4 regions of the Arthrobacter sp. AG1021 genome follow, and region 1 is predicted to be linked to each of the others. Evidence: riboswitches for the same ligand, from Rfam matches in the RefSeq annotation. Region 1 holds a riboswitch; each other region holds the start of a gene.
The links. Region 1 has a riboswitch for S-adenosylmethionine ahead of DFO58_RS06730 (bifunctional o-acetylhomoserine/o-acetylserine sulfhydrylase). Riboswitches for the same ligand answer to the same signal wherever they lie in the genome.
Positions count from the first base shown of each region.

Region 2: linked by a shared signal. The riboswitch ahead of DFO58_RS13465 (acyl-CoA dehydrogenase family protein) and the one ahead of DFO58_RS06730 (bifunctional o-acetylhomoserine/o-acetylserine sulfhydrylase) in region 1 are both predicted to bind S-adenosylmethionine.
Region 3: linked by a shared signal. The riboswitch ahead of DFO58_RS08300 (hypothetical protein) and the one ahead of DFO58_RS06730 (bifunctional o-acetylhomoserine/o-acetylserine sulfhydrylase) in region 1 are both predicted to bind S-adenosylmethionine.
Region 4: linked by a shared signal. The riboswitch ahead of DFO58_RS15990 (flavin reductase family protein) and the one ahead of DFO58_RS06730 (bifunctional o-acetylhomoserine/o-acetylserine sulfhydrylase) in region 1 are both predicted to bind S-adenosylmethionine.

Region 1 is NZ_RBLB01000007.1:266,356-272,216, forward strand. Features, by position in the region: gene DFO58_RS06720 (SGNH/GDSL hydrolase family protein) at 1-731, shown strand, start outside; gene DFO58_RS06725 (homoserine O-acetyltransferase) at 797-1,945, opposite strand; gene DFO58_RS06730 (bifunctional o-acetylhomoserine/o-acetylserine sulfhydrylase) at 1,948-3,291, opposite strand; SAM riboswitch class IV at 3,383-3,501, opposite strand; gene DFO58_RS06735 (VOC family protein) at 3,675-4,319, shown strand; gene DFO58_RS06740 (hypothetical protein) at 4,406-5,710, opposite strand; gene DFO58_RS06745 (GNAT family acetyltransferase) at 5,836-5,861, opposite strand, start outside.
Region 2 is NZ_RBLB01000009.1:496,957-502,817, forward strand. Features, by position in the region: gene DFO58_RS13455 (HNH endonuclease signature motif containing protein) at 1-30, opposite strand, end outside; gene DFO58_RS13460 (acyl-CoA dehydrogenase family protein) at 88-1,305, opposite strand; gene DFO58_RS13465 (acyl-CoA dehydrogenase family protein) at 1,355-2,560, opposite strand; SAM riboswitch class I at 2,612-2,702, opposite strand; gene DFO58_RS13470 (alpha/beta hydrolase) at 2,895-3,728, opposite strand; gene DFO58_RS13475 (glycerate kinase) at 3,837-5,003, opposite strand; gene DFO58_RS13480 (sugar diacid recognition domain-containing protein) at 5,013-5,861, opposite strand, start outside.
Region 3 is NZ_RBLB01000007.1:630,616-636,476, reverse strand. Features, by position in the region: gene DFO58_RS08315 (DEAD/DEAH box helicase) at 1-703, opposite strand, end outside; gene DFO58_RS08310 (LOG family protein) at 791-1,969, shown strand; gene DFO58_RS08305 (VIT1/CCC1 transporter family protein) at 2,039-3,142, opposite strand; gene DFO58_RS08300 (hypothetical protein) at 3,198-3,464, opposite strand; SAM riboswitch class IV at 3,480-3,593, opposite strand; gene DFO58_RS08295 (DinB family protein) at 3,668-4,267, opposite strand; gene DFO58_RS08290 (helix-turn-helix domain-containing protein) at 4,469-5,032, shown strand; gene DFO58_RS08285 (hypothetical protein) at 5,181-5,606, shown strand; gene DFO58_RS08280 (amino acid permease) at 5,741-5,861, shown strand, end outside.
Region 4 is NZ_RBLB01000011.1:150,302-156,162, forward strand. Features, by position in the region: gene DFO58_RS15975 (NAD(P)/FAD-dependent oxidoreductase) at 1-319, shown strand, start outside; gene DFO58_RS15980 (DMT family transporter) at 409-1,344, opposite strand; gene DFO58_RS15985 (XRE family transcriptional regulator) at 1,376-1,930, shown strand; SAM riboswitch class IV at 2,282-2,398, shown strand; gene DFO58_RS15990 (flavin reductase family protein) at 2,496-2,996, shown strand; gene dnaB (replicative DNA helicase) at 3,598-4,953, shown strand; gene DFO58_RS16000 (ZIP family zinc transporter) at 5,015-5,755, shown strand; gene DFO58_RS18600 (hypothetical protein) at 5,809-5,861, shown strand, end outside.

The DNA.
Region 1 (5,861 bases):
AGTCCTTCCGAGGCTGGGCCGACCGTCTGGCCCAGGAGCTCAGTCGGGGCGTGCCTGACTTCGCCTACGCCAACCTCGCGATCCGCGGCCGGCTGATTGCCCAGATCATCGAGGAGCAGGTCCAGCCGACCATTGATCTGAAGCCCGACTTGATTTCCATCTGCGCCGGAGGCAACGACGTGCTGCGCCCGGGAGGGGATCCGGACAAGATCGCCGACCAGCTCGATTCCACGATTTCCCGGCTGAATTCCACGGGGGCCACCATCCTGCTGTTCACCGGGCCGGATATCCGGGATACTCCGGTGCTCGGAAGCATCCGCGGCCGCGTGGCCATCTACAACGAGAATGTCCGCACCGTCGCCGCACGCTACGACGCGATCGTGGCAGACATGTGGGCGCTGCGCGAACTGCACCAGCCGGTGATGTGGTCTGCGGACCGCCTGCACTTCTCGCCGCTGGGCCACCAGCGCATTGCGGCGATGGCACTGGATGCCTTGAACGTCCCGCACACGCTTGACACCCGCATCGACGCAGTCGAGGACACCCGTAGCTGGAAGGAAGCGCGGATCGAGGACCTGCACTGGGCCCGCGAGCACCTGGCCCCATGGGTACTGCGCCGGCTGCGCCACCAGTCCTCAGGAGATGGCATCACCGCCAAGCGCCCCACCCCGATGCCCTTTGCGGACAGCGCCCCGAACGACTCGCTGGGCGCCGGCGACAGCGCCCGATAGCCCCCGGACACGGCGAAGGCCGCGCCACCGATAACTGGTGGCGCGGCCTTCGCTTTATGCGTGGATCAGTCTTCGTCGAAGACCAGGGTACGCAGCACCCCATCCAGCTGGGCGGCGTCCGTCAGGAAGCCGTCATGGCCGATCGGCGAATCGATGTAGTGCACAGGCTTGGGTGTGGCCAACGAGGCGGCCAGCTTCACCGACTGCTCCGGGTAGTACAGGCGGTCCGATTTCACGGCGGCCACCAGCACATTGACCTGCTCCAGCCGGGCCAGCGCCTGCTCATAGGAGCCGTGCCCGCGCGCCACGTCGTGGCTCATCAAGGCCTCGGTCAGCACCAGGTAGCTGTTCGCGTCGAAGCGGTTGACCAGCTTGCTGGCCTGGTGGTCCAGGTAGCTTTCCACCTGGTAGCGGCCGCGCTTGCCTTCGAAGGGGCCTGCCGGCACCTCGCCTTCCTGCGCCTTGCGGCCGAAGCGGTGCTCCAGCTCCGCCTCGGAACGGTAGGTCAGGTGGGCCAGCCGGCGGGCCAGTCCCAGCCCCTCGTCCGGGCGCGCCTGGTTCAGGTAGTAGTCTCCCCCGGCGAAATGCGGATCAAGCCGGATGGATTGGGTCTGCACCTGCGCGAACGCTATCTGTTCTGCGCTGGCTTGGCCGGTGGAAGCCATGACCACCAGGTTCGCGACCTGCTCAGGGAATTCAACCGCGTATTCCAGGGCCCGGGCTCCGCCCATGGACCCGCCGAGCACGGTATGCCAGCGCTCAATTCCCAGCTGCGTAGCCAGCCTTTGCTCCAGCCGTACCGAATCCTTGATGGTGACGAACGGGAAACGCGAACCCCACGGCACACCTTGCTCATCCAGCGATGCGGGGCCGGTGGATCCATTGCAACCGCCGACCATGTTCACCGAGACCACGAAGAAGCGGTCGGTGTCCACTGTCAGGCCGGGGCCGACGAAGTCCTCCCACCAGCCGTCGGTCTGCGAATCGCCCCGGGAGACGTGGGCGTCTCCGGTCAGGGCGTGCATCACCAGCACTGCGTTGCTGCGCTCGGCATTCAGCTCCCCCCAGGTTTCGTAGGCCAGGTCCACCTGCGGCAGGTAGCCGCCGAACTCGAAGGAGTACTCGCCCACGGACGCACGGCGCAAAATGCCGTGGGTCCCTTCGGCGAGCTCTTCGGTGCCGATGGTGTCTTCGGTAGTCACAATGGATGCCATGCCTAGCGGGTTTCCTGCAGTTCCTTGCCCTCAAGGGCTGCGACCGCCTGGAACCCAAGCTCGAGGTCGGCCAGGATGTCGTTGATGTTCTCCAGCCCGACGCTCAGGCGCACCAGTCCCGGGCGCACCCCGGCGGCCAGGCGCTCCGCGTCGGAGAGCTGAGCGTGGGTGGTGGAGGCCGGGTGGATGACCAGCGAGCGGACGTCACCCAGGTTCGCCACATGGGAGTGCAGCTGCAATGCGTCCACAAAAGCCTTGCCTACTTCGACTCCACCGGGCAGGTCGAAGGCCAGCACCGAGCCGGCGCCCTTCGGGCTGTACTTGCGTCCGCGCTCGAACCACGGCGAGGATTCCAAGCCGGCGTAGGCCACAGCTTCCACATCCGCGCGGGCTTCGAGCCAGTTCGCGACAGCGGAGGCGTTCTCCACGTGGCGTTCGATGCGCAGGGACAGGGTCTCCAGACCCTGGGCGATCAAGAACGCGTTGAACGGCGCCGGGGCCGAACCCAGGTCGCGCAGCAGCTGCACGCGGGCCTTGAGGATGTAGGCCAGGTTGGCGCCGAGGATGCCGTTGACGCCCAAGTCGCGGGCGTAGACCAGGCCGTTGTAGGACTCGTCCGGGGTGTTGAAGCTCGGGAAGCGCTCGGGATCCTTGGAGAAGTCGAAGTTGCCCGAATCCACGATCACGCCGGCGATCGCGGTGCCGTGGCCGCCGAGGAACTTGGTGGCCGAATGGATCACGATATCCGCACCCCATTCGATGGGGCGGATCAGGTACGGGGTAGCCAGGGTGCTGTCAACCAGCAGCGGCACGCCGACCTCGTGGGCGATCGCGGAAATGCCCTCGATGTCCAGCACATCCTGGCGCGGATTGGAGATGGTCTCGCCGAAGAACGCCTTGGTGTTCGGCTGGACGGCGTCGCGCCATTCCTGCAGGTTGTCCGGGTCGGAAACGAAAGTGACCTCGACGCCCAGCTTCTTCAGCGTGTGCTTGAGCAGGTTCTGGGTTCCGCCGTAGAGGCTCGGGCTGGCCACCAGGTGGTCGCCGGCCTCGGCGATGTTCAGGATCGCGAAGGTGGTTGCCGCCTGGCCGGAGGACAGCAGCAGTGCGCCCACGCCGCCTTCGAGGTCGGCGATGCGGGTTTCCACGGCCTCGGTGGTGGGGTTGCCGATGCGGGTGTAGATCGGCTCCAGCTCCTGCAGGGCGAAGCGTGCTGCGGCGCTTTCGGCGCTCGGGAAGACGAAGGACGTGGTCTGGAAGATCGGCAGGGAGCGTGCACCGGTGACCGGGTCAGGGCTCTGGCCTGCGTGGATCTGACGGGTTTCAAACGACCAATTGTTGCTCATGGCAGCCTCCAAAAGTTCTGTAACTATGGGGGGTACACCACTGAACACACACCACCGGGAAGAACCTCTTACGAGGTGCTGCCAGAGGGGTAACCCGCGCTTGTCCTTGACGCCGAGCGGCTCAAGGGCCAGGTCTTCACCCGGGGCACCCCACCGCGGTTGGAGGGTTGCCGCCCAGTAAGCCGGGGCTTGTTACTGGGACTCATGACCTGCTACCAGTGTGCCCGAAAATCGAATATCTTGGCAACTCGGGGCCGGATCCAGAGTCTCAATCGGTCATATTCGCGTTCGAGCGACTTCTTATTGCACAGAATTCGACAAGAGTCCAGATCTTAGGCTCGCCTAAGTAGAGACTGGGATCACATTGTTGTCATGATTGGCACATGATGAGGCTAGATCACGTTACCTACGCATGCGGCCCGGATGGGCTGATGCCAACCGCTGAAAGAATTGCAGAGTCCCTGGGTCTGGAATTCGTCAAGGGAGGCGTGCATCCACGGTTTGGAACTCGCAATGTAATTTTCCCGCTGAAGCACAACCAGTACCTTGAGGTCGTCGAGGTGCTGAACCATCCGGCCAGCCTCAAGGCACCTTTCGGACAGGCCGTGCGCGCGCGCTCCGAGCTGGGCGGCGGCTGGATGGGTTGGTGCGTGTCATTGGACGACCTGAGCGGAGCGGAAGAACGCCTGGAACGCAGGGCAGTTCCCGGGAACCGCAAGTTCCCCGACGGCCGCGAACTGACCTGGCAGCAGATCGGCATCAAGGGCCTGATCGCGGATCCGCAGGTGCCCTACCTGCTGCGCTGGGACGACGGCACCGAGGACCTGCATCCGTCGCGCGCGCTGGAGCCTACCGGTGAAATCAGCGAGATCAACATTGCAGGATCTCGCGAGCGCGTGCTTGAATGGCTGGGGCAGCCGGAGAACGTGAATCTCGGACCGGTGACCACCAAGTACCAGGCTCCTAACGGGACGCCGGGCATCCTGTCGGTAACTTTCAATACCGCCAAGGGCACGGTCGTCCTCTAGGAACATCGGGGACCACAGCACAAGGTAGGCGGGGACAATGGAGTCCCCACCTACCTTTGCTCGTTAATTGAACGGTTGGTGCAGCCCTAGGATCCGGGTAGCAGCACCAGCTGGCAGTTTTCGACTCCCGCGGCCGCCCGCTTTACCCAGCTGATTTGGGACTGCTCGTTCAGCGCGTTCAGCGCGTCGAGCTGCGCAGACTCGGCCGAGTCGAAAAAGTCCCGGTCTGCTTTTGTGGTCCACCATTGGTGCAGCAGGTTGGTCTGCGCCCACATGTGCTGCTGCGCTTCGGTATCGGCACTCGAGGTGCCAACAATGCCGTGGCTCGCCGCAAGGCTGCCCAAACATTGCTCAGTGGGGTTGACCGACATTTTCATGGCCAGGTCCCACTTGACGGTTTCCGGGGAATAGCGGTCCTCGAAGTCCAGCAGCAGACCGCCAGTTGCCTCGGCATGGGCCTTGCTGCTGGTGATGATGCGTGGCTGCTGGATTCCTGTGGCCTGTTCCAACTGGCCGACACCCGCGGTGATGTTAGACCTCCAGTCGTTCCAGTGCTCCGCTTCCCCGGGCCAGAAACAGTACTCGTGCCCGTCGCCGGGTTCTTCGCAGCGCAGCTCGGAGGTGCGGCTGAGCTGCTGCTCTTCGCCCGCATCCTGCGCCGCCAGCGCCCCGCCGCCCCAGAGCACTGTCAGCGACAATGCTCCGGCCACGGCCAGCGCGCGACGCGCCATTCGGTTCATGTTCTGCGCCTTGACGCAGATGGCCAGCACGCCCAACATCGACCAGCCCAGATAGCACAGGGCGACTGCCTGGATGACTATGGGATTCGGTGCCGAATCCCGGGTGCAGCACCCTGAAAGCCCTGCCATGTTGCTCAGCATGGGGCCAGGAGCCACCAGGGAAAGCAGTTGCAGTCCGGAGAACAACACGATGCTCAGCCCGATGGCCAGCTTCGGGGCGAACAGCAGTCCCAGCCCCAAACCGCCCAGGCACAGGCCCAGCATCATGAGCATGGAGAGCAGGAATAGTCCGGGGTCGGGGACGAACACTTCGCCCATCCGGTACATCACCGTCGCGTAGCCCAGCAGGTAGGCGCTGGCGCCGACAACCAGTGGGGGCGCCAGCAGCTGCAGGGCGGTTGCCGCGATGCGGTGCGGTCCGCGTACCCGGCGCAGGGCCGCGATGCCGAAGCGGCCGCCCACCCATGCGGCGTAGGTGCCCAGCACGACGCCGCAGAAGAGTATGCCGAAGGAGGAGGCGACGCTCAGGCCTTCCCTGCTGGTATGTTCGGTCTCCACCGGAACCAGCAGCGCCAAGAGCTCGGTGAGGATCAGCATCGCCATCAGCGCGAGGCAGGCCTGCGACTTGCTCCAGAGTTCGGCGAACTGCATGTCTTCCCTTCGAGTTCCCGCCGGATGCTCTCTCGTCAGGAAGGCTTTCATCAGATTGGCGGATATTTTGTACCGGAGTAACTTTATCCGCTTTTTCTGGACGTCCGCTTCAAATACCCTGCTGGTTAGGGAACCAGCCGTTTGCCCAGCA
Region 2 (5,861 bases), on a different contig from region 1:
GACCGCTTCGGTGCTTGTGGAGGTCTGCATGTCCCCAGCGTGCGGCGGGCGCCGGGAGGGCCGGCCGCCGCAGCTGCGGATTGTGGATTACTTCGAGGCGCCGATCGCCCAGACGCGCGGCAGCTGCGTGCCGTTGACCGCGAGGTCGCCGATCAGCCGCGCCTTGAACACCCACGGATTGTGGTTGCCGGCGGTGCGGGCGTTGCGCCAGTGGCGGTCGAGGTTCTTGGACACGCTGGTGGCGGAGGCGGCCAGCGCGTCGAAGGCGTGGGTGAGCGCGGTGAGCACCAGCGGGGTCAGCACCACCTGCCCCTGGGCGGAGGCGAGCTCGGCCGCGTCGTTGGCGGCCTCGTCCTCCTGGATCGAGCCGCCGGAGTGCAGCGCGAGCGCCGACTCGTAGGCGCCCTGCAGCGCGTTCGAGACGCGCTCGACGGTGGCCGCGGCGGCGAAGGCGGCGGCGGAGACCTCGCCGATGACCTGTAGCAGCTGCGGATCCTGCCCGGCGATGTTGGCCGCGGCGTGGCTGAAGGTGCGCTTGCGGGCCGCCAGCTGCGCGGCGAACTCGCGTTCGGCGGCCTTGGCGGAGCCGGCGAGCACCGCCAGCAGCACCTGCTGGTAGAACGCGGTCTGGTACTTGAAGCGGGTGTCGAACTCGATCAGCTCCTCCACCGCCGCGCCGGTGAAGGTGGAGGTGCCGGTGCCGGTGGTGCGCTGGCCGAAGCCGTCCCAGTCCTCGGCCAGCTCCACGCCCGGCTGGTGCCGGGAGACCGCGGCGATGACGCGGGTTCCGGTGTCGGTGCGCTGCGCGTAGGTGTCAAGCCAGTCGGCGAAGATCGATCCGGTGGAGTAGTACTTGGCGCCGGTGATCGTGAAGCCGCCGGAACCGTCCGGGCTGACCTTGGTGGCCACCTCGCCCACTGTCACCGCTCCGACCTCGGTCCAGGAGTTGCCGACCAGCTGGCCGGCGGCGAAGCGGGCCAGCCAGGTATCGCGCGCCGGACCCGGGGCGGCGACCAGCCGGTCCTCCACGAACGCGAAGTGCGCGCGCAGCGCCTGGGCGATGTTGGAGTCGGCGGCGGCCAGGTCGGTGAGCAGTTCGAACAGCTCGGGCAGGGTGGCGCCGGCGCCGCCGTGGGAGACGGGCACGCGGATCGCGCCGAAACCGGCGGCGGCGAGGTCGGCGACCTCGCGGTAGGGCAGTTCGCCGGTGCGGTCGCGGTCGGCGGCGCCGTCGGCGATGGCCTGGAAGTGCGGGGCGAAGCGTTCACGCAGCCAGGCCAGGCGAGATGTGGACAGGACAGTCATCTGGTGTTCCAATCGGTGTTGCAGGCAGGGTGGCGTAGGCGTCCAGTGTCTAGGTGTACAGCGAGAGCGGCTGCGATTCGCCGCGCAGGAAGTAGGCGCCGACCTCGATCTTCTTGTAGTCCACCGGGTCGTGCAGCGAGTGCGTGCGCACGTTGCGCCAGAACAGGTCAAGCCCGACGTCGCTCTTGGTGGAGGAGGATCCGGTGACCTCGAAGATGCGGTTGGCGACCTCCACGCCGGCCTCGCTGGCCACGACCTTCAGCTCCGCGATCGCCACCGCCAACTCGGCGCGCTGCGGCTGGCTGACTGCCCCGCCCAGCACCTGATCGAAGCGGCGGCCCAGCTTCTCCGCCAGCGCGGCCACCGCGGCAGTGCGGGCCTTCAGCTCCCCCACGGTGCGCTGGAAGACGACGTCCTGCGAATAGGTTTCGGCCTGCGAGAGGAACCAGGCGTTGGTGCGCCCCAGCAGGATCTGCCGGCCCCGCGCCAGCGCGCCCTCCGCGATGCCCAGGTAGAAGTTCGCGAAGGCCAGCTGGATGCCCGGGGTGAGCAGGGTGGCCACCGGCTCGTCGGTGACCGGGCCCAGCACGTCGGACGGCTCGATGCGCACGTTGCGGTACACCAGCGAGTTCGAGGCGCTCAGCCGCTGGCCCAGATAGTCCCAGTCGTCGACGATGCGCAGTCCTTCGGCCTCGCGCGGGACCACGAAGGCCAGCAGCTCGCCGCTGCCTTCGACCTCCGCGTTGACGACGATGACCTCGCCCACCCCGGAGCCGGTGGAGAAGCGCTTGGCCCCGTTCAGCCGGTAGCCATCGCCCTCGCGGGTCAGCACCAGGTTCGGGTCCACCGGGTTGACCGAGTCGCCCCACAGCCAGCTTCCCGCCACGGTGCGCCGCCACCAGTCGGCCTGCGCCTCGGCCGGGGCGTAGAAGGCGATGCCCGACTGGTTGATGTAGTGGTAGGCCAGCAGCTGGGAGATCGACCCGTCGGCGGCGGCCAGGATGCGGATGACCTCGAAGGCAGTCTCGAAGTGCCCGCCGGCGCCGCCGAACTCGGCCGGGACCAGCAATTCCAGCAACCCTGCCTCGCGCAGCAGCTGCACCTCGGCGAAGGGCTGCTTGTTGGCGCGGTCGCGGGCCAGCGCGTCGGCGGCCAGGGTGCCGGCAACCTGGCGGGCGACGGCGCGCCAGCGCTCCAGTTCGGCCTGGCTGGCGGTGCCGGTGTACGGGACGCGGGGCAATGCGGTGACGGTCATGATCGGGCTCCTTGGAATTGGACTTCCGAGGGATACCGGGACGCGGCCCGGGCTCCATCGAACCTGGCGTTAGCACTCCCTGCGGATTACAGGCTTGCTGCGGCGTCGCGGAGCCAGGTCTCTCAGCCGCTCTGGATGGTGTGCACCGATTCAAGCACGCCGCCGAAGCCGGAGGGAACCGCCCCGTCACGCGGCGGAACGCACCGCAAAACTGCGTCATATTGGGAGTTTGGAACCCGCGCCGGGCCCAGATCGCGACGGCGCGCGGCAGCATCCAGCCGTCGCACGACGTCATATTGGCGCACGCAGTGCCCGGGCCCGGCGGGCCCTGCGGCTAGCGGGAGAGGAAGCCGAGCAGCAGGTCGTTGACCTCCTTGGCGTGGGTCCACAGCAGCCCGTGCGGGGCGCCATCCACCTCGTGGTACTCGGCGGCGGGCAGCGCCTCGGCGAAGCGCCGGCCGGTGACGTCCACGGGCAGGATCCGGTCGGCGGTGCCGTGCACGATCAGCGCGGGCACGTCGATCTTCGGGATGTCGGCGCGGAAGTCGGTGGTCCAGGTGTACTGGGCCGCGACCGAGGCGTAGGGCGAGGCGGCATAGGCCAGGGCCTTGTTCGCGGCCAGCGCCTCTTCGCTCAGCCGGTTGCCCAGGAAGGTCTCGGTGTTGAAGAAGTTCTCGAAGAAGCTGCTGAAGAACGCGTAGCGGTCGGTTTTGGCGGCCTCGGCCATCGGGTCCAGCGCATCCTGCGGCACACCCTCGGGGTTGTCATCGGTCTGCAGGATGAACGGTTCCAGCGAGCCGAGGAAGGCGGCCTTCGCGACGCGGGCCGAGCCGTAGGTGGAAAGGTAGCGGGCTACCTCGCCGGTGCCCATGGAGAAGCCCACCAGCACTGCGTCCTTCACGTCAAGCGTTTCCAGCAGCGTGTGCAGGTCGGCGGCGAAGGTGTCGTAGTCGTAGCCGACGGCCGCCTTGGAGCTCTTGCCGAAGCCGCGGCGGTCGTAGGTGATGACGCGGTAGCCGGCGCCGAGCAGCGTCGCGGTCTGCAGCTCCCAGGAGGATCCGTCCAGCGGGTAGCCGTGGATCAGCACCACCGGCTGCCCGGAGCCGTGGTCCTCGTAGTACAGCTCGATATCGGTGGTGTTCTCTTCTCCGACTTTCACGGTTGCCATGCTGGCCCTTTCTCCGACGAAGGTCGCGGCGGTTGCCGCGCTGCCTCCCACGCTAGGCATCGGTCCTCGACGGTGGCAAGGGTTTTGCGCAAAGCGACAGCGAGCGCTTCAGCGCAGGTAGGTCCGTGCGACGCTGAACGCGGTGCGCTCCAGCAGCTTCAGCGCGTCGGCGGACAGCTCGGCCAAACTCGCCGGGCCCGGAGCGATCGAGTAGGCCGCGAGGATTCCGGCGTCGGCCAAAACCTGGTCTTCCAGGCTGACCGATCCGGCGATCACGATAACGTCTCCCCCGGCGGCCTGCAGTACCCCGGATACCACCTTGCCCTGCAGGGACTGCGAGTCCAGCCGGCCCTCGCCGGTGATGACCAGATCCGCGCCGCCCATGATGCGGTGGGCGTCCAGCACCCGGGCGACCAGCTCCCACCCGGGGACCAGGTCGACCGCGAAGTAGCTGCCCAGGCTGAAGGCCAGGCCTCCGGCGGCGCCCATGCCTTCTCGGTCGCGCAGCACCCGGCCGGTGGCGGTTTCCAGCACATCGGCCAGCCGGCCCAGCCCGGCGTCGAGGGTTGCGACATCCTTCAGGGAAGCACCCTTTTGCGGCCCGAAGATCGCTGCGGCGCCGTTCTCGCCCAATAGCGGGTTGGTGACATCGCAAGCGATCTGCCACACTACCCCGGCGGCGCGCGGATCCAGCCCGCTGACATCGATGCTGTGTAGCTCGTTCAACGGGCCGCCTCCCGATTGCAGCTGGTTGCCGTCGGCGTCGAGGAACTTGGCGCCCAGAGCGGAAAGCAAACCGGTGCCGCCGTCGGTGGTCGCGGAGCCGCCCAGGCAGAGGATGATTTGCTCGGCCCCGAGGTCCAGCGCCTTGGATACCAGCGCGCCGAGCCCGTAGGTGGTGGCCGACAGCGGCTGGCGCGGCGCATCGGCGACCTGCGGCAGGCCGGCTGCTTCGGCTGCTTCGACCACCGCGATCTTCCCGTCGGCAGACAGCCCCAGCCGTGATTGCACCGGTCTGCCTAAGGCATCAGCGGTTTGCACCGGAACCGGTTCGGTGCCCCACGCGTCGATCAGCGCTTCCAGGGTTCCCTCGCCTCCGTCGGCGAAGGGCACCGCGGTCACGGAGATTTCACGGCCCAGGCTGCCGGCACCTGCGAGGAATCCGGTCCTGATGGCTTCGGCGACCTCGCTGGCGCGAGCGCTGCCTTTGAAGGAATCCGGCACCACGGCGATTTGCAACCCAGTGGCCGGCGAAGAGTTCGGTGTTGAGGTCATGCATTAACCCTATGGAGATTCCTCCACAAGTCCTATAGGCCGAAGCCCATACTTCAGCTGCTTCGAATACTGGAATATGTGCATTTCGCCCAGCCGGACCCGGGCGTAGATGGAGTTGAGCAAGGCCATCAGCTCGCCGGGAACCCGCGGGTCGCTGCCGGTGACCTGCTTGATCCGGTCCATTCGTTGGATCAGCGTATTGCGGTGGACCGTGAGCCTTGCGATGGCTTCGGACTGCGTCGAACTGGCGGCCAGCGCCAGCAGCGTGAACGCATGCTCCGCACTGATCTGGGCCGTGCGCCGGGCCAGCGAACGGCAGTACGCTTCCGGTGCTCTGGCCGCCGACAGCGCCATGTCCTCGTTCCAGAGCTCGCGAAGTCCGGCAGCCGGAACCAGCGCGGGCACCGCGCCCAGGGTCCGCAGGTTCTCGGCGTCGACCAGAAGGTCGCTGGGCTGTGTCCGAGGGGGCCCGAGGATCGCGCGGGCAGAAGCAGGATCCTCGATTGGACCGGAGGACAGCACCCATCGGGCATTGTTAATCGTCAATGCTGCTTCGTACTGCTCAGGCCCGTCCTCGTCGAGCAGCAGGCTCAGCGACCATGGCGCGCTCAAGCCCAGCTGCTCGAGCTGCTCAGCCAAGGCTTCGTCGCTCGCGGATCCCGACACAAGTCCGGAGAGCATGTCACTAATCTGGGTGGCGCGCACCGTGCTTCGGACATGCTCCTCGTGCTGGGTAAGCAGCAGCTGCACGGTCAGCGAAATCAGCTGGGCCAGCGACGCAACCTCCTGCGGTGCCCCTGTCACCCCCACGACACCCTGCACGATGCCGTCCGCATAAAGTGGCACGTTGACGCCCGG
Region 3 (5,861 bases), 360 kb from region 1:
TGTTGCTGCGGGCCATCGCCGCGAACCTGCAGAACCAGTGGTGCTGCGCGCGCAGCAGGTTCCAGCCGAAGGTCTTGAAGCCAATGGTGGTCCAGCGCAGCTGGCCGCGCACCCAACGGCCCTCGGAGTTGCGCACCATGGGGCGCACGCCCAGGCGGAAGCGGCGGTTGCGGTGGGTGGCGTGCGGCAGCTTGCCGGTCGGCATCCATTGCTGCTGCTGGGTGGTGTTCTTGGCGTCGAAAAGCAGGAACTGCAGCGCCATCGGCACCACCGGGTCGTTGGGGGAGCCGACCAGCCCGTCGCTGGGGCGCGGCTCGCGTTCGGCGTACCAGGTGTCTGCCTGCTTGGACCAGGTGGTGACGACCTTCTCCTCCATCTTGGTGGCCACCTTGGCCAGCCCGGAGAGCTTGTTGGAGGTCAGCACCAGGGCCGCGATGTGCGGGCAGATGCCGGGGGTGTCGCAGCTGCATTCGCCGGAGTCGATTTCCCAGCCGGCGGCGCCGCGGCGCAGCTGGACCATGGGCGAAAAGTCCTCGCCGCCGGCAAACACGGTGCCTTCGATCTGCCCCGATGACTCATCGAATTCAACATCGACCACGGCATTGGCTTCGTCGGCGAGTTTCTTGCCGTGGAAGAAGGGAACATTGCCCAAGAACGCCAGCAGGTGCCTTGCGTCGATGGTCGGTGGAACAGCATTAGTCATCCGCTAATCGTTTCACGTTCTGGCCCGTCGTGAAAGTTGAGAGCCCCCTACTGTGAATAATCCCTAACTGTCACGTAGCGTGGAGCCATGTCCCAAGTCTGGCCGTATCTTCCGGCGCGCGCCGTCAACATCACCTCACTGGCGGAATTCGACCGCTTGGCGGCCGAAGCGCTGGGTTTCCAGCGCTCCCGCGGCCGCAGCTGGCGGGTGCACCGGGTGGATCTGCGCGGGCGCGATACGGTGCTCGCCGCGCTGGACCTGGCCGAGGCGCTGTTCATCGACTGCCAGTTCAGTGAAGCCGGCCGCGCCCTGGTCCAGGGCACCGGCGGGTTGTGCATGGACTCGGGGGAGCAGCTGCCCTTCCGCACCAGCGACCGCGGGCTGTACACCCCCGAGGAACTGTACGAGGGAATCAGCACGCAGACCTATGAGCATGTGCCGGACGCGCGGATCTACACCTACTCGCAGCAGCACGGTCCGCGCCAGCTGCTGAGCGACGACCAGGCGATGGCAGCGACGCTGCACGACCACCACGTGGGGCAGGCGCTGATCTCCGAGGTCTACGACGGCGCCTTCAAGGACACCCCGATCATCGGAGTCATGGGCGGGCACGCCCTGAGCCGAGGCACCGAGCAGTACGCGCAGGCGCTGGACCTCGGGGCGCGGCTGACCCGCGCCGGATACGCCGTGGCCACCGGCGGGGGACCGGGAGCCATGGAAGCGGCGAACGCCGGTGCCTGGCTGGCCGACCGCGGGCGGGAGGAGATCTCCACGGCCCTGCAGATGCTGGCGGCGGAACCGGACGCGATCCACCGGCGCACCGGCTGGGCGCGCACCGCGCTCGCCGTGAAGGCCCGCTTTCCCTCGGAACGCACCTCGCTGGGGGTTCCGACCTGGTTCTTCGGGCACGAACCGCCGAACCTGTTCGCCACGCACATCGCCAAGTTCTTCGCCAACGCGACCCGCGAGGCGCTGCTGCTGGAGCAATCCAACGGCGGGATCGTGGTGCTGCCCGGTTCCGCCGGCACGGTGCAGGAAATCTTCCAGGACGCCTGCGAGAACTACTACGCCACCGGGGCCAGGGTGGTGCCGCTGGTGTTGGTCGGCCGCGAGCATTGGACCCGCACACTGCCGGCTTGGCAGCTGCTCAAGGCGCTGGCCGCCGAGCAGATCATGGAGGACAAGATCGCCCTGGTCGATTCGGTGGCCGAAGCGGTGGAATTCATCGGCGGCATGCAGTCGCTGCGCCGGCGCACCAGATTCTGAGAACGGCAACGGCCGCCGCCTGGTGAAGCAGGCGGCGGCCGTGGGAATGGCTCATCGAGCCGGCGGGGCTCAGGCCACGTTGGTGCCGAACAGCAAGCCGAGGCAGTAGGTGACTGCGGCGGCGCCCCAGCCGATGGCCAGCTGGCGCAGGCCGCGCTTCATCGGCGAGGCCCCGGACAGCAGCCCGACAATGCCGCCGGTGATCATCAGCGCGGCGCCGACCAGCAGCACCGAGGTGATGATCGCAGCCAGGCCTGACATGCCGAAGATGTAGGGAAGGATCGGGATGACCGCTCCGGAAGCGAACAGGCAGAAGGAGGTCGCCGCGGCGCCGGTAGCCGAGCCCAGTTCCTCGTGCTCGTTCGCCAGCTCTTCGGCCCGGGCTTCCGGGTTCAGCGAGAAGGACGGGTTGCAGTCGCAGGTGAACAAGCCCATGCGTTCTGCAGCGCGGTGCTCGGCATCCTCGTCGGTCATGCCGCGGGCCTTGTAGATGAGCACCAGTTCGTTGGCGTCCAAATCCAGGTCAGGGGCGGCGGTGAGCGTCACCTGAGTGGGACGCGAAGCCGTGAGCAGCTCGCGCTGCGAACGCACGGAGACGTATTCGCCGGCGGCCATGGACAGCGCGCCGGCCAGCAGGCCGGCGATGCCGGAGAACAGCACCAGTCCGGAGGAAACACCGGTCGCCCCGATGCCCATGACCAGGGCCAGGTTGGAGACCAGGCCGTCGTTGGCGCCGAAGACCGCGGCGCGGAAGTTGCCCGACAGCTGCGCGCGGCCCGCGGTGGCCAGGGCGCGGACGACTTCCTCGTGGACCTGCTCGTCGGCGGCCATCTGCGGCGACGCGTCGGCATCGGTCGCGTAGGGGGTGCTGCTTTCGGCCCGCTGCGCCAGCGCGAGCACGAACACCGAGCCGAAGCTCAGGGCGAGGAAACGCAGGAAGCTGCGACGCAGCGAGGGACGCACCGGGCGGGCATGCGCCCCGAGCTTGGTGCGCCAGTATTCCTCATGGCGTTCTTCCGCCGCGGCCAGTCCCAGCAGGATCTGCTTTTCCTGTCCGGTCTTCTTCTGGGCCAGCGCGCGGTAGATGGCGCCTTCGGCGACCTCGTCCGCAACGTACTTGCGCCAGCGGCGGATCTGGGCGGGGGTGGGCTCAGTCGTGGGGCTGTGTGACATCACGAGGATGACTCTCCTACGGCTTGGGATTTCTCAACGAAACCCGGGATTCTGTTCAGCCTCTCAGTTTAGCCAGCGAGATGGTGCCGGGGAATTTGGCAAGCCTAAAAGCAAGGCTGCGCCCATCGGGCTGCCCGGCGGACGCCACGAACACCACCAGCTCGCCGGCCGCGGGATCGAAGACCGGGCGCCGGGAGGAACGGGTGATCAGCCGCTCAAGGTGCGCCGGGTCTGAAATGTAGCGGGTGTACCAGCGGTCCTGCACGGTGAACTGCACCTGTCCGGTCTGCAGATCGATGATGGGGAGGACGGAAAATGCCATGACACGACAACTCTCGCTGAGCTCTTGCCCGCGCATCGGTCGATGCCCGGACCGCTTCTTCATCCGAACCACCCATGAACCTGGGGTTGGTGCGCGGCCAGTCGGAGCTTGGCGCCGCGTCTCGTGAAGCAACAGTGTCGATGCTACCGCCGCAATATTAAGTCGTGAAGTTTCATTCCGTAATATGAACTCCGCGCGAAGCCCTAGTCGGAGCCTCGCTTGGACTGCGCGGTCTGCTGCAGCCGGTCGCGCTGCTCCTGCCATTGCCGGGGCGTGTAGTCCGGCAGGTTCGGCGCTTCCGCGCGCAGCCCGACCTGCCCGTCCAGCAGCTCGCGGACGATGTCCAGATGGCCTGCATGGCGCGAGGTCTCTGCGATCATGTGCACCATGAGATGTTCCAGGGTGGTGTGCCGGTGGCGGACCCACCAGGGGACTTCGGCCGGGGAGGCGAGCTCCAGCTGGTCGAACCCGGCCTCGGCGAAGGCGATGGCCCGCTGGTAGAGCTCGATGACCTGCTGCGCGCTGGCATCGGCTGGCGGCATGAAATCCGCCTGCGGGTCGTCGATGTCCAGCAGCTGCTGGACGTAGGAGTCGTTGACCGGCCGATTGAGGCACGCACCGAAGTAGCCGTACTCGGTGATCGCCAGGTGGTGCACGACGCCCAGCACGTGCGTGCCGGTGGGGGTCATGGGCTGGCGGGCCAGCTCCTCGCCGAGCTGCCGGCTTTTGAAGATGACTGCCTGCCGCGCGTCGTTCAGGTATTCGCGCAGCCTGGCCGCGGTGCTGTTCGGGGTGTCGTCCATGGACCGAGTGTAGGTGCAGGCCACGGTTCGGGGAACCCGCTTCAGGAAATGGGAAGCCACCGAAGCCAAGGTGTCATATTCTTCCGCTCCGGTTGGCCGGAAGTTGCGTATTGGTAAACTGGGGACGCAGAGCGGCCGGCAGAAGTACACTCCAGCGGTCGCTGCCTATCCTTCGAGTGAACAGGTCCAGGTGCCCCACGGATGAAAGCTCTGCCCGTCGAACCCTCAGGCTCGTCAATCAACATCGGAGCACGGCTGCGCGGCGTCCGCCAGCAGCAGCACATGACGATCGACCAGGTCGCCGAGCTTTCCGGGTTGACCAAGGGGTTTCTTTCCCGCGTCGAACGCGACTTGACCAGTCCGTCGGTCTCCACGCTGCTCAAGCTCTGCGAGGTGCTGGGGATCGAGGTCGGGACCCTGTTCGAAGTACCGGACACGACTTTGGTGCGACTGGGGGATGCGCCGCGCATCTCGCTGGGAGGCTCGGGCATCACCGAGAAGCTGGTCACCCCGCGCGGCGAAAAGCGCGTCCAGGTCATTCGCGCCGAAGTGGAACCCCGGGGCAAGGGGGAGAACGAACTGTATTCGGTGGATTGCGAGCTCGAAGTGCTGCACGTGGCCTCCGGGGTGTTCACGCTGGTGCTGCCCGAACGGGTGGTCGAGCTCGCTGCGGGGGACACCATGACCTTTCCGGGGCGGGAACCGCACAGCTGGGAAAACCCCGGCGATGAACCTGCCGTGGTGCTCTGGACCCTGATTCTCTGAGTCTGTGCAGTGGCTCCCGGTGTGGTGTGACTCCCCGGACAGAGCCTGCCGCGAAGAGGCGCCGCGTTCACGGCTGGCCACTGCACCGCGTATTCTTGGAATAGTGCCCGCCGACGCAGGCAGGCTAGTGAAGACAGGAAGGAGTGCAATGGCGACTGGTAAATCCACCGGAAGCGCGGAGTCCAAACCGCACGAATTGCGCTCCATCGGCTGGTGGGCTTCGGCCCTGGTCGGCATCCTGGTCGGATCGACCCTTGCGTGGCTGCGGACCCAGCGCAACTTCTTTTTCCTTGGCGCCGCCATTCTCGCGGTCGTCATCATCATGCTGGGTGTGCGCACGATCCGCCGCCGGGCGCGGCATCCGGAAATGATGGAGGCCCGGACGTCCTGGGCCTACAACATTTGGGCTCTGGTCCTGATCGTCCTAGCCGGACCGGTGCAGCTGGTCTATGTTCCCGACGACATTAGCGAGCTCACCATCAAGTCGATCATCCTTTCGGTTGGATTCTGCCTGGGAATCCATGAAGTCGACCGCGCGATGGTCAAGGGTGCCACCTCGGCGAAAAAAGCCTGATCATCGGCCGGAAGGACGCCATCCCGCGCCGCGTTCTTTGGAACTTTTGACTTTCCCTTTGGTTTATTCGTCCAAGGATTTCTCCCCGCCTCTTTCGTAATGTGATCCACATCATTATTTTGAAAGGGGTTGCCATGACGCAAGCAGCGGCGAACCAGCAGGGCGCTGAGCCAGGACTCAAAAAGGTTCTCGGCAAGTGGGACGCACTGGCCATCGGCGTCGGAGCCATGATCGGCTTCGGCTGGGTGGTACTCA
Region 4 (5,861 bases), on a different contig from region 1:
GCCCGCCGACGCGGTGGTCTACGCGACCGGCTACGGCTCCATGAACGGCTGGGCCGCGCAGCTGATCTCCCAGGAAGTCGCCGACGAAGTGGGCAAATGCTGGGGCCTGGGCTCGGGCACCACCAAGGATCCCGGGCCGTGGGAGGGGGAGTTGCGCAACATGTGGAAGCCGACCAGGGTCAAGAACCTGTGGTTCCACGGCGGCAACCTGCACCAGTCCCGGCACTACTCCAAGTATCTGGGGCTGCAGCTCAAGGCACGCTACGAGGGGTTGGACACTCCGGTGTACGCGCTCGCCGAAAGCTTCCACCGGCTCTGACGCGTGGATGCGTTTGGAGGGTCCTCGGCCCGCCCGGTTCGATGGTGCGACCGGGCGGGCCGAGGGCTGCGTGCCAAAGGTCTGCGGGCTTATTCGGTCAGGGCGTCCTGATTCGGAGCCTGAGCCTGATCCCGTGTCGTGTCCTCCGGTCTCGGTCGGATCTCGCTGAGCAACGTCCCGGCCACGATGACCGCCGCGCCGAGCAACGCCAAGGCAGGCATCCGGTCACCGGCCATGCGGCCGAAGATTCCGGCCCAGACCGGTTCCCCGGCATAGATAATGGTGGCCCGGGCGGGGGAGACGGACTTCTGCGCCCAGTTCATGGTCGCCTGGATCAGGAAACTTGCGGCTCCCAGGCCAATGGCAGGGGCGGCCCAGAGCCAGGAGAACTCGGGGACGGATTCACCGGCTGCCGGCATGGCGGAGAATCCGAGGCCGCCGGCAACAAGCAGCTGGATGACGGTGACCCTGCCCAGGTTGACCTTGCCGGCGTAGAAGCCAATCAACAGGATTTCTGCGGCCATAGGCAGGGTGCTCGCCAAGGTTGCGATCTCTCCAGGGCCCAAGCCCAGACTGACGGCACCCGGTCCAGCCAGCAGCAGTAGTCCGACAAAGGCGAGACCCGCCCCGAGCAAAACCATCGTGTGGGGGCGCTGGCGAAAGACCAGCCATTGCAACAGCGGAACCATCGGCACGTACAGCGCTGTCAGGAACGCCGAAGTGCTGCTATTGATGGTTTGAAGCCCTTGGGTCTGCAGCCCATAACCCAGGAAGATCATCACGCCGATGGCCGTTCCGGCCCATAACTCCCTGCCGGTGATCCTGCAGAGCGACTTCGAGAAAATGGCCGCGGCGACCAAGCCTGCGATGACAAATCGGACGCCGACAAAGAACATCGGTCCGCTGTGGCGCATGGCCAAGTGAATCAGCAGGAAAGTTCCGCCCCAGACGGACGTGATGGTAAGGAGGGCGGCTTCTTGCCTGCTGAGTGAAAAATTTTCCCGTATGGCAGAAATGTGCACCATTCTGCACATCATATAGTGCAGAATAGTGCACATGCAAGATTCCAGTGACTCTCCGGTTCTCCGCAACGTTGGATCCAATCTCCGCGACTTCCGAAAACGCGCGGGACTGAGCCAGGCAATTCTTGCGCAGCGCTCGGGGGTCAGCCGACGCACGATCATCAACCTCGAAGCCGGCGAGGCGAATATCAGCCTGGCGGGACTCGACCAATTGGCGGAAGCGCTGGGAATTCGCTTCGTTGATCTGGTGACCGCGCCTACTGCGGCCCGTTCCGAAATCAATGAACTGGCGTGGAAGGGGAGTAGTCCGCAGAGTCGGGCGATGCTGCTGGGGTCGGCCCCCGCCAGCGAAGAGGTGCAATTGTGGACGTGGGTGCTTGCGCCCGGCGAACGATATGACGCCCAGCCCGATCCCCAAGGCTGGTCGGAAATGATCTTGGTAGTTCACGGCAAGCTGCTCATTGAGTTCGCCTCGACGGTCCTGGACCTGAACGCGGGGGAACATGCAACCTACCCCAGTTCGCAGTCCTATTCCTACGTGAATGCCGGCGCGGAACCGGTGAAGTTCGTTCGAAACGTCATTTCGTGACGGGCGGGCTGGCCGCCAGCGCGGCGGTACTTCTGACGGAAGCGTCGCTGTGGACCGCCCGGGGGTATCCGGGGAGTCGGGTTCTGCAAGTCTGTGGGGGCTTGGGCGACGCTTGCCCTCGGCATGGCAGATGTACGAAGCCAGCGGCTTGATTGCCTTGGCCCGCTACATTCTTTGAAATCAAACCGCACAAGTTGGCTGGAGATGCGTGCAAAATGACTGAAACTTCCGAATAAAAGGATGATCGAAACACGGAAATTACCGAAGAAGTCGAACAATTTCTTGAATATTGCGATTTGAGAAGTGAAATGTTTGACCGTGCGGCGTAACGAGCAATATGGTTTTAACCAGAATCAAGAGCGTCAGCTATAAGCCCTGGCTTGCTGGCCGGCAACCCTCTCAACGGTAGTGGGGTGCTCCAGGTGAGGATTCGGTCCCACGCAAGAACGCGTGGCACAAGTACCGCACATCGAGTGTGCAAACATCTGGCAGCGCGCAGAAGTGAACTCCACGGGCTGTTGCCGGACGTTCCCGCTCGTTGGGCACGACCCGAAGGAATCGAGCCATGTCTTTGAATCAGGATCTTGACCCGCTGACCCTGCGCAAGGTTTTCGCGCAGCACCCATCAGGCGTCGCCGCACTCTGCGCCGTCATTGACGGGGAGAAAACCGGCCTCGTCGCGTCGTCCTTTACCGTCGGAGTATCGCTGGAGCCAGCCCTGGTCATGTTCGCGGTGCAGAAAACCTCCAACACCTGGCCCAAGCTGCGTGCCGCGGAGCGTATCGGCGTCTCGGTGCTCAGCGAGCGCAACGACGGGATTTGCGGGCAGATCGCCTCAAAGCACGGCGACCGCTTTGCCGGCGTAGATACCCATGAGACTGAGCAAGCCGCCCTGTTCATCCAGGAATCCACCCTCTGGCTGGAGACCTCGATCTACAACGAAGTGGAAGCCGGCGACCATTGGGTGATCTTCCTGGAGGTCCACGGTCATGACTTCTCCAACCATTCCCCGCAGATCTTCCACGATTCGCGATTTCACTCACTGCCAGTGCCCGAACTCGTTTAACTGACATCACCAGACGCTGCGGCGCGAAGGGTCATCCTTCGCGCCGCAGCGGTTTTAAATCCAAACCGCGCGGCTTCGGGCCCTGATGCCCGGTTTCCGTGGACCGCGGCTCGCCGACGTGTGGATTTCCGCAGCTCATCACGCAATTATGACGGGGTCGCTATCCACAGCACTATCCACAGCTTTGTGGATAGCCTGTTGATTGGGGTTGATAACTTGTGAAAAACGCCTTGATTCCGGGAATCAGGCTGTTGATAACGTCTACGGAGCTTGTGTGCAGTGGAAAAAATTAATTCTCTATCCACAGCTGTGAAAACGTAAAAACCCAAGTCAAGTGTTAATATCTGCCATTTAAGTGGGGTAATCCACAGGATTATCCCCACGTAGTGAACAGGGGAGTCCACAGGAGGTGGTGGGTTATCCACATATTCTGTGGATATCAGGGTTTACCTCTGTTAATAACCCACCTAGTGTTGGCACTGGGAAAGACTATCCACAAGGCCTCCGGGCCCAGCTGTCGGTTGGTGCTGACACGATGGACAGTTGCCGATATGGCAAAAGTGGTTTCCCGGCGGGTACATAGGGGATGGAAGTGTCTGTAATGAGTGCAGAGCCGATCTACGAAGAGCGAGCATCGGATGCGGGGCGCAAGCCGCCGCAGGATATCGAAGCCGAGATGTCGGTTCTTGGCGGCATGATGCTCTCCAAGGACGCGATTGCCGATGTCGTCGAAGTCCTTCGCGGCACCGACTTCTACCGTCCCGCCCATGAAGCAATCTACGAGGCGGTCATTGACCTGTACGGCCGCGGTGAGCCCGCGGATGCCGTGACCGTGGCCGACCTGCTGACCAAGCGCAACGAGATCGCTCGCGTCGGCGGAGCCGCCTACCTGCACAATCTGATCCAGCAGGTGCCGACCGCCGCGAACGCCGGCTACTACGCGGAAATCGTGCGCGAACGCGCCGTGCTGCGCCGCCTGGTGGACGCCGGAACCCGTATCGTCCAGATGGGCTACTCGCCCGACGGCGAGGTGGATGCCATCGTCAACGAGGCGCAGGCCGAGGTCTACAAGGTTTCCGAGAACCGCGGCAGCGAAGACTACGTGCGGCTGTCCGAAATCATCGAGGGTACCGTCGACGAGATCGAGAACGCCGCCAACGCCGGCGACGGCATCACCGGCGTGCCCACCGGCTTCTACGAGTTCGACGAGCTGACCCAGGGCCTGAAGGGCGGCCAGATGATCATCATCGCGGCCCGTCCCGCCGTGGGCAAGTCGACGTTCGCGCTGGACTTCGCCCGTTCCGCGGCCATCAAGCACAACATGGCCACCGTGTTCTTCTCCCTGGAAATGGGCCGCAACGAGATCGCAATGCGCCTGCTCTCGGCGGAAGCATCCATCCAGCTGCAGGACCTGCGCAAGGGCTCGGTGGAGGACGCGCAGTGGACCAAGATCGCGACCACCATGGGCCGGCTGAACGAGGCCCCGCTGTTCATCGACGATTCGCCGAACATGTCCATGATGGAAATCCGCGCCAAGTGCCGACGCCTGAAGCAGCGCAACGAGTTGCGCATGATCATCCTCGACTACCTGCAGCTGATGAGTTCGGGCAAGCGTGTGGAATCGCGCCAGCAGGAAGTCTCCGAGTTCTCGCGTAACCTCAAGCTGCTGGCCAAGGAGCTCGACGTGCCGCTGATTGCGCTGTCGCAGCTGAACCGTGGTTCCGAGCAGCGTACCGATAAGCGGCCCATGGTCTCGGACCTTCGCGAATCGGGCTCGATCGAGCAGGACGCCGACATGGTCATCCTGCTGCACCGCGACGATGTGTACGACAAGGAGAACCGTCCGGGCGAAGCCGACGTGATCATCGCGAAGCACCGTGCAGGTCCCACCAAGACCATCACCGTGGCATTCCAGGGACATTACTCGCGCTTCAGCAACATGTCCTCGGAAGGGTAGCCCCGGCCGGCATTTCCAGGGCACCTACTGGGTTGGCTGACCGCCAACTATAGTGGGTGTCATGTTCGTCTCCCTCCACGCGTTGCTCTGGGGAACCGTGGCCGGATCAGCGCTGCTGATCGGGGCCGTAGCGGCCTGGTGGCTGCGAATTCCCCGGGTCTGGGTCTGCGCCGTCATGGCGTTCGGCGCCGGCGTGCTGGTCAGCGCGCTGAGCTTCGAGTTGGTGCTGGAGGCCTTCACCATGGGCGGGCTGGCGGCCACGGCTGCCGGGGTCGCTGCCGGCGCCCTGCTCTACTTCGGCGCCAACGCGCTGCTGGCCAGGCGCAGCCGCAAGAGAAACCGCACCCAGGCAGGCAGCTCCGGATCCTCCTCCGGATCAGCCATCGCCGTCGGCGCGCTGATCGACGGCATCCCGGAATCCGTGGCGCTGGGCCTGGGGCTTGTCGCGGGAGCCAGCGTGAATCCGACCATGCTGATCGCCATTTTCGTCTCCAACATTCCCGAGGGGCTGGCTAGTTCGGCGGGCATGAAGGCCTCCGGGCGCAGTGGCCGGTCGATCTTCGCCCTGTGGGGCTCGATCGTGCTGGCCAGCGGCCTGGCCGCCTTCATCGGGGCGATTGCCTTGGAGGGCATGCCTGCCGAGGTCCTGGCCTTCACCACCGCCGTGGCCGCGGGAGGCATCCTCACGATGATCGCCGACACCATGATTCCCGAGGCCTACGCGGTGGACCACGACTACACCGGACTGCTGGTCACCGCCGGATTCCTCAGCGCCTTTTCGCTGCACGCACTGGGCGGATAGCCGCCGATCCCACGGGTGGACTGAAGCCGCCGCGGTTCTGCGAGAATGATTCCATGCCCCTGAACAACAGCTCTCGCACCGGTGCGCCCGGCGTCGAGACCATCTA